DNA from 3 places in the Photobacterium ganghwense genome. Region 2 is predicted to be linked to each of the others. Evidence: predicted binding sites of a transcription regulator. Region 2 holds the regulator's gene; each other region holds the start of a gene.
The links. The regulator PurR, encoded in region 2, represses purine synthesis genes. The targets are predictions, from matches to a motif close to TNANGNAAACGTTTNCNTNA.

Region 1: FH974_RS04005 (formate--tetrahydrofolate ligase) is a predicted target of PurR. The motif match lies at 2,365-2,384, and genes of this name have one in related genera.
Region 3: pckA (phosphoenolpyruvate carboxykinase (ATP)) is a predicted target of PurR. The motif match lies at 2,042-2,061, and genes of this name have one in related genera.

The regions. Positions count from the first base shown of each region.
Region 1 is NZ_CP071325.1:792,973-797,252, forward strand. Features, by position in the region: gene FH974_RS04000 (energy-coupling factor ABC transporter permease) at 1-370, shown strand, start outside; gene FH974_RS04005 (formate--tetrahydrofolate ligase) at 555-2,309, opposite strand; gene focA (formate transporter FocA) at 2,576-4,060, opposite strand; gene FH974_RS04015 (LysR substrate-binding domain-containing protein) at 4,268-4,280, shown strand, end outside.
Region 2 is NZ_CP071325.1:2,018,338-2,022,617, reverse strand. Features, by position in the region: gene FH974_RS09280 (carboxymuconolactone decarboxylase family protein) at 1-178, opposite strand, end outside; gene FH974_RS09275 (hypothetical protein) at 317-721, opposite strand; gene FH974_RS09270 (TfoX/Sxy family DNA transformation protein) at 921-1,511, opposite strand; cyclic di-GMP riboswitch class I at 1,635-1,741, opposite strand; gene purR (HTH-type transcriptional repressor PurR) at 1,945-2,952, opposite strand; gene FH974_RS09260 (heme ABC transporter ATP-binding protein) at 3,478-4,280, opposite strand, start outside.
Region 3 is NZ_CP071325.1:3,367,212-3,371,491, forward strand. Features, by position in the region: gene gspC (type II secretion system protein GspC) at 1-210, opposite strand, end outside; gene hslR (ribosome-associated heat shock protein Hsp15) at 506-916, shown strand; gene hslO (Hsp33 family molecular chaperone HslO) at 1,012-1,890, shown strand; gene pckA (phosphoenolpyruvate carboxykinase (ATP)) at 2,210-3,841, shown strand; gene FH974_RS15285 (AsmA family protein) at 3,991-4,280, shown strand, end outside.

The DNA of each region.
Region 1 (4,280 bases), 1.2 Mb from region 2:
CGGGTTGCTGCCACTGGCGGACATCGGGTTGTACGGCCTGACCGGAGTGACTTTGCCGGTGCTGGTCAGTTATGGTCTGTTTGCCCTGACTTACCGGTATCTGGCCCATCATCTGTTTGTCTATATCTTTGTCGGCGCGTTCATCAATGCGGCTCTGACTATGATTGCCCATATGGTGCTGACCAGTGGCTGGATTGCCCTCAGCAGTATCTTCAGCTGGTCATACATAGTGGAGAATTATCTGGTTCTGATGCCGTTGCTGTTGTTCCCTGAAGCCCTGATTAACGGGATGGCAATTACACTGCTGGTGGTTTACCGGCCGGAATGGGTGCGAACTTTCCATGACAGTGATTACCTGGATCGCCGCTGACTGAGCGTGCGTCGCCAGCGCAGCTACGGTCAATGGAAAGTACTCTACAAGTCTCACACCAGTGTTTGCGGGTGTGAGACTTGATCCTGGATAGAGGTTAAGGGAATGCGGCTAGGAATACCGCGTTTTTACCTCTGCCTCTATCACTATCTATGGCAGTCGCACTGCAGGCGAGTGAGACGGTTCAGCTCAGGCCGATGATATGGCCGTTTTCATCAATATCCAGTGCCATGTAGGCAGGCTTTTCCGGCAGCCCCGGCATGGTCATGACATTCCCGCACAAGGCATACACGAAGCCAGCTCCGGCGCACAGTTTCAGCTCTCGCACCGGGAGGACAAAATGACTGGGCGCACCTTTCAGGCTTGGATCGTGACTGATCGACAGCGGCGTTTTTGCCATGCACACCGCCAGGTTATCGTGCCCCTGAGCCTTAAAGGCGGCGAGCTGGTTTTGCGCCAGTGGCGACAGCTCAATGCCGCTGGCACCGTAACCGACTTCTGCCACAGCCATGAGCTTCTCTTCCAGCGGCTGGCCGAGGTGGTACAACGGGCGAAATTGCGCTGGATGCGCACATGCCCGAATCACGGCATCCGCCAGTTCAGCGGCACCGTCACCGCCTTTGCCAAAGGCTTCGCTCACTGCAACCTCGACATGGGTTGAAAACGAAGTGTTTGCGACCATGGCTTTGAGCTGCTCCAGTTCGGAGTCGGTATCCTGCGGGAAGCGGTTAATTGCCACAACTACCGGCACGCCGTACTTGGCGGCGTTATTGATGTGCCATTGCAGGTTGGCAAAACCGGCGGTTAACGCATTTTCATCCGGTGCGAAAATGGCGTCCGGCAGTGCTTGCCCCGGGCGCAGATCGTACAGGCCAGAGTTAGCTTTCAGGCCGCGCAATGTGGCAACCACGACCGCACAATCGGGACCACGACCGGCTTGCTGTGCTTTGATATTGCAGGCTTTCTCAAACCCCATATCAGAGCCGAAGCCCCCTTCAGTAACGGTAAACTCGGTCAGCTTGAGAGCAATGCGGTCGGCCAGAATGGAGGAGTTGCCGTGGGCAATGTTGGCAAATGGCCCGGCATGGATCAGCGTCGGGACACCTTCAAGAGTCTGCATCAGGGTCGGCTCAATGGCTTCGCATAATGTCACCGCCATGGCACCGGCCACCTGCAGATCATCCGCGGTGATGGGCTGACCGTCAATGTCATATGCCAACACGATCCGGCCAATACGCTGGCGCATGTCCGCCAGATCGCGGGACAGAGCCAGAATGGCCATCAGCTCAGAAGCGGCTGAAATATCAAAGCCGTCTTCGCGCTCAATGCCGTTAATGGTTTTTCCCGGTTCATTCTTGCCCACAGTGACCATGCGCAGGGCGCGATCGTTATGATCCATGACCCGCTTCCAGACTATGCGCTGGACGTCGATGCGCAGGGCGCGCAGGCTGGTTTTCTCGGTAAACCCGTCATAGCCATGACGGCTTTCATGGTACAGGCGGGCATCCAGCGCCGCCGCGGCCAGATTGTGCGCGGCGGTAACTGCGTGAATATCACCGGTCAGGTGCAGATTGAGTTTTTCCATCGGGGCAACTTGGCTGTAACCGCCCCCGGCGGCTCCGCCTTTGACTCCAAACACCGGCCCCATGGATGGCTGACGAATACAGGCCATCACTTTTTTGTGCCGTTTGGCCAGTCCTTGCGCCAGTCCGATGGTGGTGACAGTTTTGCCTTCTCCCAGCGGCGTGGGGGTGATTGCGGTGACCAGAACCAATTTCCCTTCCGGCTGATTTGCCAGTCGGTTGAGTACGGAGGGCTTCACCTTGGCTTTCAGGGTGCCTTGTGGAGTTAAGTCTTCCGGATGCAGTCCGGCACGTCGGGCCACATCATCGATAGGGGAAAGTGGGGTTTCGCGGCAGATCTCAATATCATTTTTCATGGTCAGCCATCACCTCGCTGGAAGTTGGGAATGTTGTCGATTCTATCATTTATAGAAAGGCAATCGTTTGCGTGCGGGTTATACCACAATAATATCATGCCTATGTATCTTTTTTACGGTGTAAGTGCGGTGATTTTGATGTGCGGCAAATTTCAGTACCTTGCCAAAACCAGGGCGACGGGGGAGGTTGGAAGGGAAATGGCAGCAAAGGCGACAAACAAAAAACAGGCCAGCTGAGAGCTGGCCTGTGAGTAAGAGATTGATACTCAGGCAGTTTCGACTTGTGCGGAGACTTCTTCGGAAGCGTCACTGTGATCCGTCACTGCACGAAGCTGACCGTATACCGGACGCAGCGCCTGGACAATTTCCTTACGGGTGATCAGGCCAACCAGCTGGTCGTCCTCTACAACCGGGTAGATATGCGGACGGCTGACATTCATGGTCCGTGCCCGCTCATTGAGTGACAGGCTGGTCAGTTGGGTCGCAATACCGCTGCTGGAAACCGGGTACAGGATATTTTTGTCGATACTCATGTATTCCGCGATTTCCAGAATGGAGTTGTCCGGGCTGACGGTCTGGATTTCATGGCGCATCAGATCCTGCACTTTGCTTTCCTGATCCGGCATGTAGTCATTGCACCACAGGTCAACCAGCGCATCATGCAGGGAGAAGAACCCCACCAGACGTTCGTCGCTGGTTAATACCGGTGCACCGGACAGGTCTTCACGCAGCAGTAAATCCAGCGCGGTAGCCACCGGCATTCCTGGTGCCAGAGTGAGAGGGGCAGGGTGCATGTGGTCTTTGACCAGTAAGTTATCGTTGAGCATATCAGAGTCCATTTGTAAGTTGTTGTGGGCTGAAAAATCCGGACGAATCAGAGTGGCGGAAGCCAGCGCCGGTTGCGGAGAGTGGTAAATCGCCCAGTAGCTGAGCCCGACCAGTACTCCTCCGCCGACGATATTCCCCAAGGTGACCGGGATAAGATTGGCAAAGATAAAGTTGTAAACAGTGAGATCGGCGTAGTGCTCGGGAGCAACGCCCAGGTTGGTCCAGAACGAAGCCGGTGCCAGCTGCTGAATGGTGATCCCAAGCGGAACCATGAACATATTGGCGACGCTGTGCTCAAACCCGGTGCTGACGAACATGGCTACCGGCAGAACCAGCATGGCCATTTTGGTCATCATGTTGTTGGAGCAGAATGTCATCCAGACTGCCAGGCATACCAGCAGGTTACATAGTACCCCCAGTGCGAATGCCTCCGCTGGCTGATGGTGCAACTTGTGCTGAGCGATATTCAGGGCATTGAGTCCCCATTGGCCGCCGTCGAGCTGATACAGGCTACCCATGGTGACCAGCAGCAGTAACAACATGGCACCGATGAAGTTGCCGAAGTACACCTTCCCCCAGGTACTCAGCATTTTGTGGGTGCTGATGTGACGGTTGGCGCGGGCGATAGAAGAAAGCACGGTACTGGTAAACAGCTCGCCGCCGCAGATAACCACCAGAATCAGGCCGAGGCTGAATGCCAGTCCGCCGAACAGACGGTTGATGCCCCAGTTAATTGCCTGGTTTCCGGTCGTGACCGTGATGTAAAACACGAAAGCCAATCCGATGAAGACACCAGCGGTTACCGCCAGAGCAACGGTGGTGTGCGTCGGCTTGGATGCTTTGCCGACGGCATAAGCCTCCGCTTGCTTCATCATCTCTTTCGGATTGAAGTTGGTGTTGTTGGATGAGGATGCTATTGCCATATTGCACCTCCTCCGTGGCGTCGTGGACGCACAGTGACTGCGTGATGCAGAGTTGATAACGTCACATTTCCTCCTGGTTGTGAATGTAGACTGCAGGCAGGATAGGTCGCGCGTAATACTTGAGTAAAATTGATAATTTCTTTAACCCTTATCACTAATGTTGATATTCTAGAGGGTGTATACAGGCAGATTTGCGAAGAGGATGGAATGCGCTACTCAC
Region 2 (4,280 bases):
GGGAGAGGGGAGAAGAACGGCGATCCAGATAACCAAAAAAGCCGGCGACCAGCCAGAATAAAGGCGGACGTCTACCCCACAGTAAAGCAGGATTCAGCACTTTGCCGAAGTGCCGCTGTTGGAGCCAGAGCAGGGGTCTGATCAGAACGGAGTAACGCTTTTTAGCCGGAATACGCACAGGAACCTCTTTATCGTCGGTGTGTCGTGTAACTGTCTGAGTCCAATATAAAGATCATGGATCATTTTATCGGTAAATATCAGACAAAGACCTGATAAAGAGGTAAAAAATTTCAGTCGCTAATCAAAATAGTAGAAATCAGGATTGATCGATGGAAATTCGTACAGGAATGGATTGCGGCTGGTTAGCCACCTGATTGCGACTGCTTGGTGCATCGGTGATCAGAATATAGCCACAAGCGATAATCGGGGCGACAGACAACAACATGGTTTTACCAATATGGTAATTACGATACCAATACTTTCTAGCGCGGATTTTTAGGAGTAGTCCCCAGACGAATAAAGTGACGTTTAACACGGTAATCGACAGTAACACATCATGCATAGCCACCGGTGAAGCCACTTGTTGGCTGACCAATAAATAGACAACCACAGGCGGAAGCAGGCTAATAAGAACCACCGCTCGCATCAGGCGTGGCCATTTGCCAAACTTATCCTTGAACATCTGTTCATTTTGTCCTGGGAAAGGTTGGGAATAGTTCATATAACCTCCGGTGTTTTACATCCGGCTAATTCTACAATTGCCCTCATTGAATAAAAGTGTGTTGCCGAATTAATAAGCAGCTTTGTGAGTTAATTCAATGTTTGACAGGGAATGACATTATTCTGTCATTGCAGAGCCAAAAATATGTTGGGAATAAAAAAGAGATCCGAAGATCTCTTTTATATGTGTCAGGTTGCGATTAACTTAATTTCGCAAGAAGTTCTGAGCGCCGCTCTTTCGGGATAACAGACCAGTGCTTGCCACTGATTGCTCCTTCCAAAGCCCACAGTAAGTCGATACTTACTTCGCCTTCATGAGTGCTCTGTAGCGCTTTATACGCATTCAGGGCACCGGCTTCATACAGCTCATCCACTGTGGTTATTCCGGCTTTTTTCAACATCCTCTCATTCGCCAGGCGAAGATTGGGTAAATCTTTGATTCGATTGGGAGAGGTGTTATTTTTTATTTCTTTATCTGCTTTAGCGGCAGATAAAGACAATTTCGCCTGAGCCAGAATTTTATCAGTATCGTCCCACCACTCTTCAGGAATGGCATAATGTTTGGTTACAACAGGAAAGCCACGTTTCTTATATACATAAGGTTTCATTCCTGCGGATTTATATTCCTTTTCATTGTCGGCATTCGCCCGTAAATGCAGTTTGTCATTTACCACGAGTGCAAACATTGTTTCGCCAGAAAATATGCCAAAGCCGCCAAACATTGAGCGTGATTTGACGTTATCGAAATTATTAAAAAGGCGTAATGAATCTTTGAGTACTGGTTTGTCCATGCGTCTTCTCGGTGAATTGTTACTAGGTCACCTAACAACGAGCGAGGATTCAAGAATAGCAGAGTTGTAAAACGAACTGTCAGGGAAAAGTGAAATTATTTCCTGATGTTATCTGCTATATCCATCGGCAACCCCGCTACCATAAGTTGACTGCTTTAAAAATAAAACTGCCTACTCTTAGGCCGGAAGCTTTGCGTCCCTACCTTTCGATAGGTTTGCCTTGTTCGTGACACCTAAAGCATATCTCAGAAGATTATTTTGAACTTGCTCCCAACTTTTAAAGTGTGATATTGCTCCCAGTAATATCTCACAATTTTTATAGTGATATACTTCTAATGTTGTGAATTTATTACTGTTTAAGTCAAAAGTGGTACAAAAAAACCGGAGATAAAAATCTCCGGTTTGTCATACATTTGTCATCAAGTTATGCATATTAGCTGTTCAGGTTACGCACTGATTTGCGAACGACCAGTTCTGGTATCATTTCAAAAACCTGATGCTCGTGTTCTTTGTTCTTCACGCGATCCATCAGAATCTCAACCGCACTCTTACCCAAACGGCGTTTAGGCTGGTGGATAGTGGTCAGTGGCGGTGAAAAATACGGTGCCAAGTCGATGTTATCGTAGCCAATGATCGACATATCGTCAGGTACACGGATACCGGCTTGCTCAAATGTACTGATCATGCCCATCGCCATGATGTCATTGAAGCAGAAAATCGCGGTTGGACGCTTTTCCATTGCCATAAATGTGTTGGCCGCTTTTACCGCAGATTCACATTCGAAGTCACCTTCCAGAATCCAGTCTTCATTGATGTCTAGTCCGGCTTCTGTCATTGCCTTGCGGAAACCTTTCAGGCGTTCGCGACAGGCCGCTTTTTCTGCGTGGCCAGTCAGACAGCCAATTTCCTTGTGGCCGTGCTCAATAAAGAATTTGGTTGCCACGTAGCCGCCAAGTTCAGCATTGTCCTGAATTTTATCGGTGTGCGGGCTTTCCGGACCCCAGTCCATGATCACCATCGGCAGATCTTTCTGGCGCTCCAGCAGTTCCAATAGTTGCTCGTCAAGATCCGAACACATCACCAGCAGGCCATCTACACGTTTTTCGGCCAGCATACGCAGGTAATCTCTTTGCTTTTCCAGGTTACCTTCGGTGTTACACAGAATCAGCGTATAGCCTTCACCGTAGCAATATTCTTCAACGCCGTGGACAACTTCAGCGAAAAACGGGTTGGTCGATTTGGTTACCAGCATGCCGATGGTACGGGTTGTATTGCACTTCAGGCTTCGTGCTACGGCACTTGGTGCGTAGTTCAGCTCTTCAACCGCCGCGAGAACTTTCTTCTGTGTTGCTTCAGCCACGAAGCGTGTTTTGTTGATCACGTGTGAAACGGTGGTGGTTGAAACACCAGCCATACGTGCAACATCTTTAATCGTTGCCATAGTTATTCTTCTAGTGAATGGGTCCGCAGACCTTTAAATTGAATGCATTACCTAAGAGGACAGTGATGAGTTGCGATGTCAGGGATGCCATTCACTATTCTGTTAGGTGGAATTACCAGAAACGCCAAAAGGCCGCATCTCGAACGGGCGGCTTCATCTCTGATAACAAAAAATCGTACCCGCGCTAATAAAACGCGTTGCATGGATCATTTGCATTGTTTAATCGCTTGCGATCACATTTTACTGAGTGTGGCCAATAGTGCAATGTTTCTGGCCAAAGTCATGGATATTTATTGACAGTTATCAATATTTTGCTTGTAACAAGGCTCTGCGCTGCAATTTATTGTTACGGTAATAACTTGATTTGAAACAAATTTAATATCCTGCAATAAATCAGTTTGCATGGAATAAAAATACCGGTTGTGCTTGCTGCGCGACAACCGGTACTAATTTCGCTCAATCAACGATGTTTCCGCTCTTATAAAACCGTGGTCTTTTCACTTGAAGCGGCGTTATCACTCTGCTTCACGAGGTTTGATTGATAGTAATAGCGGCTCTGTTTTCTGCCTTTTTTCGGTTTGCGTTTTCACCTGCCGGTAACACGACAGGGTAGCCGTCGACCGGGTGGTGGCTGATGCATACCGGCCAGCCATATACGGTTTCAATGAGCGATTCGCTTAACGCATGCTGCGGGCTACCATCTGCCTGGATTTTGCCGTTGTTCATGATAACTAACCGGTCAGCGTACTGAGCAGCAAGGTTCAGATCATGGATGACGACGATGACCGCCGCGCCGGCCCGAGCCATGTCTCTGGCGACGCGTAACGTGTTGTGCTGATGCGCCAGATCTAACGCTGAGGTCGGTTCATCAAGCATCAGAACGCACTGTTCGCCCGCCTGACTTAATTGTGTCAGCACGCGGGCAAAATGAACCCGCTGTTTTTCTCCGCCGGATAAGGTCGGGTACAGACGTGAAGACAGGGCAGTCACGTCTACCTGCGCCATTTTTTCACTGGCAATTTTTCGGGTACGGGCCTGCGAGATATTGAGAGGCAAAGCCCCCAGAGCCACCACTTCTTCAGCCGTGAAGGCAAATGTCAGACTGCTGTGCTGCGGCAGGATGCCGAGATGCTGAGCCAGCTGATGGGGTGGCCAGTTTTGTCGGTTGCGGCCGAAATAGCAGATTTCCCCTGACACGCTCCGTTCACCACACAGAACTTTCAGCAGGGTACTTTTCCCTGCGCCGTTGGGGCCTAACAGTGCAGTCAGCTCGCCTGAGCGAAGGTCGATCGAGAAGTCGTCCAGAATCACTTTGTCGCCCAGACTGA
Region 3 (4,280 bases), 1.3 Mb from region 2:
ATTGCCTTTTTCTTGTCCCGGCGACGCGGGGGAGACGGGCGTCGCTTGCCAGCGCACAGGCTGCGGTGCCGGCTGCACAGCGGCCCAGATCAGGCGACCCAGCACCCAGGCCAGAATCACGACCAAAAACCAGGTCAGGAAACGGGTCAGTGATGTTACGGAGAACCAGCGTTTAGACTGCAATGTCCCCATCCAATTTGCTGCTACCATGAAACGTCCATCGTCCTGCGGAAATAAAGTAAAGGCCAGTTACCGGGCCGGACTACACAGGATACCGTTAGAAGCTAAAAACGGCACCGTTAAATACTAAAATGATCACATAATACCAAAAGAGATCACGGAAAATTTATATCTACTATCAATACACTAGCCATTAAGTGTCATTTATTCCCCAGATTATCGTTGAAATCTGAGTACCTTATCACCATCTATTTACTCTCAACGCCTGCTGACGCCGTGTCGGCATTGTGGTACTTTTAGCGCCCTTTGGGGTAAGGAGCAGACAGTGGGCCAACATCAGTCCAATTCTGACAACCTACAGGTCCGTCTGGATAAATGGTTATGGGCGGCACGCTTTTACAAAACCCGTTCACTTGCCCGCAACATGGTTGACGGCGGCAAAGTGCAATACAACGGACAACGCTCCAAGCCCAGCAAGCTGGTCGAAGTCGGTGCCGAAATCCGGTTGCGTCAGGGCAATGAGGAAAAAACCGTCATTGTTGAGCAGCTATCGGATACACGCCGCGGTGCGCCAGAAGCACAAACCCTGTATCGGGAGACAGCCGACAGCATCAAGAAGCGTGAAGAACACACTCAGATGCGCAAGCTCCATGCCTTTGGCAGCCCGAGTCCGGACAAGCGTCCGGATAAAAAACAGCGACGCGATATAATTAAGTTTAAAAGTAATTCCAATTAATGGCATTAGGTCATCATAACGGCCGATAGTTTCGTTACGATGGCGAAAGTGATGCAAATGTTGGCGATTGACCTTCTGCTGGAGAAAACAAGCTAATGACAAAAGACAGTCTATACCGTTACCTGTTTGACGGTGTGTCCGTACGTGGTGAACTGGTTCAGCTGAGCGAAACTTATCAGCAAATCATTTCCAGCAAGGAATACCCGGCACCGGTGAAAACCCTGCTGGGCGAACTGCTGGTGACCACCAGCCTGCTGACCGCGACCCTGAAGTTTGAAGGCTCGATCACGGTGCAACTGCAAGGTGACGGCCCGGTAAAACTGGCAGTGATCAACGGCGACCACGACCAGAAACTGCGTGGCGTTGCACGTTGGGAAGGTAATGTACCGGAAAGCGGCAACATCCACGACCTGATGGGTAAAGGTCACCTGGTGATCACTATTACCCCAACAAAAGGCGAGCGCTACCAAGGCGTCGTTGGCCTGGAAGGCGACTCACTGGCAACCTGTCTGGAAGGGTACTTCGCAAACTCCGAACAGCTGCAAACCCGTATCTGGCTGCGCTCCGGCGAACTGAACGGTGAAGCGAAAGCGGCCGGTATGCTGCTGCAGATCCTGCCGGACGGTAAAGGCCATGAAGGGGACTTTGAGCACCTGGAGCAGCTGACAGAGACCGTCAAAGACGAAGAGCTGTTCGGCCTGGACGCGCAGGATGTGCTGTACCGCCTGTACCACCAGGAAGAAGTGAAGCTGTTCGAACCGCAGGACGTGAGCTTCCATTGTGGCTGCTCCCGTGAGCGCAGCGCATCAGCTATCGTTTCTATCGAGCGCAGCGAAATCGATCGCATCGTGGCAGAAGAGGGGAAAGTTTCCCTGCACTGTGACTACTGTGGCACAACGTATGACTTTGACAGCATTGATGTTGCTGCCCTGTTCGAACACGCCGCGAACGACACCAGTAAGCAGGTTCATTAATTATCCCCTCTTATTAAGCCTGAAACATTCTTACAAAAGCCGGATGACATCCGGCTTTTTTTCTACCTGAAGCACACTTTTCCCCGCCAGCTCGTAAGTCAATAACGCGCTAAATTACGCTTTTTTCAAGGAAAATATTAATTTTTAGGCCTAGCGCAAACGTTTTACATCAGGATAAAATAAAGGCCTACAATTACTCTAACTATTTTACTTAACCCTAACTTTTAAATGGTTAATTTTTGATAAACCTCCCTGAATTACCCCTTTAGGGTTGCTAGCATGGTCAACAGTTAAACAACATCTTACCCAAGGAGCACCTATGACCGTCATGAACGTCGATAAAAAGGTTGCAAAAAATATCGACCTATCTCAATACGGTATCAGCAATGTTACAGAGGTGGTTCGTAACCCAAGTTATGAACTGCTATTTGAAGAAGAGACCAAGCCGGGCCTGGAGGGATACGAAAAAGGTATCGTTACTGAGCTGGGTGCCGTCGCCGTTGATACCGGTATTTTTACAGGTCGTTCACCAAAAGATAAGTTCATCGTCCAAGATGACACCACCAAAGATACCCTATGGTGGGCTGACCAGGGCGCCAACGACAACAAAGCGATCTCTCAGGAAGTCTGGCAGGATCTGAAACACCTGGTAACGAATCAACTATCTGGCAAGCGCCTGTTTGTGGTTGATGGTTACTGTGGTGCGAACCCGGACACCCGCCTGTGCATTCGTGTGATCACTGAAGTGGCCTGGCAGGCACACTTTGTGAAAAACATGTTCATCCGTCCAAGTGAAGAAGAGCTGGAAAACTTCGAGCCTGATTTCGTGGTCATGAACGGTGCCAAATGCACCAACGATAAGTGGCAGGAGCAAGGTCTGAACTCTGAAAACTTCACCGTGTTCAACCTGACCGAGAAAATGCAGCTGATTGGCGGTACCTGGTACGGCGGCGAAATGAAGAAAGGTATGTTCGCAATGATGAACTACTTCCTGCCGCTGAAAGGCATTGCCTCAATGCACTGTTCCGCGAACTTGGGTAAAGACGGTGACGTAGCGGTGTTCTTCGGCCTGTCCGGTACCGGTAAAACAACCCTGTCTACCGATCCGAAACGTGCCCTGATCGGTGATGACGAGCACGGCTGGGATGACAACGGTGTATTCAACTTCGAAGGCGGTTGCTACGCGAAAACCATCAACCTGTCGAAAGAAGCAGAACCAGACATCTACAACGCGATCCGTCGCGATGCACTGCTAGAAAACGTAACGGTACGCAGCGACGGCTCTATCGACTTCGACGACAACTCGAAGACCGAAAATACCCGTGTGTCTTACCCTATCTACCACATTGAAAACATCGTTAAGCCGGTCTCTAAAGGCGGTCACGCTAACAAAGTGATCTTCCTGTCTGCTGACGCATTCGGTGTGCTGCCTCCGGTGTCTAAACTGACGCCAGAGCAAACCAAATACCACTTCCTGTCAGGCTTCACTGCGAAACTGGCCGGTACTGAGCGCGGCATCACTGAGCCGACGCCAACCTTCTCAGCATGTTTCGGTAACGCGTTCCTGACGCTACACCCAACACAATACGCCGAAGTACTGGTTAAACGTATGGAAGCGGCAGGCGCTGAAGCCTACTTGGTCAACACCGGCTGGAACGGCACTGGCAAACGTATCTCAATTCAGGATACCCGCGGCATTATTGACGCAATTCTGGACGGCTCTATCGAGCATGCCGAAACGAAGCACGTGCCGATCTTCAACCTGGAAGTACCGACGTCTCTGCCTGGCGTTGACCCAAGCATTCTGGACCCACGTGACACCTATGTGGATCCACTGCAGTGGGAAAGCAAAGCCAAAGATCTGGCAGAGCGCTTCATCAATAACTTCGAGAAGTACACGGATACTGCCGAAGGTTCGACGCTGGTTGCTGCAGGTCCTCAGCTGGACTAATCCGCAACGCGCCACAACCAATGCCAAGCCCCTCACACGAGGGGCTTTTTCGTTGCCCGCTCGCCATTTCCGGCTGCCATACTTGCAGCACAGGGCAATTTGCGCCCTAATATTAACCTGCCCACTCTTTAACTGCCTCAGGAGCCCACATGCGCCTCATCGGGAAACTCGTTGCTACTTTGCTCGTCCTCATCCTGCTGGGCTCGACGGTCTTCCTGACCATGATGCATACCCGCTTTGCCACCCCGATGACGGTTCGGCTGTTCAATACCGTCAGCCCGTATCAGCTGGAGGCTGAGCAGGTGGTCTACGACATCGAGGAACCGTGGCGCCTGTCCCTGAACCAGTTACGTCTGCAGCCTCGTGCGGCGGATACGCCCTCTGAGCCGCAGACTCCATTTACCGCAAACCAGCTGACCCTGTGGCTGAGCCCGTCCAG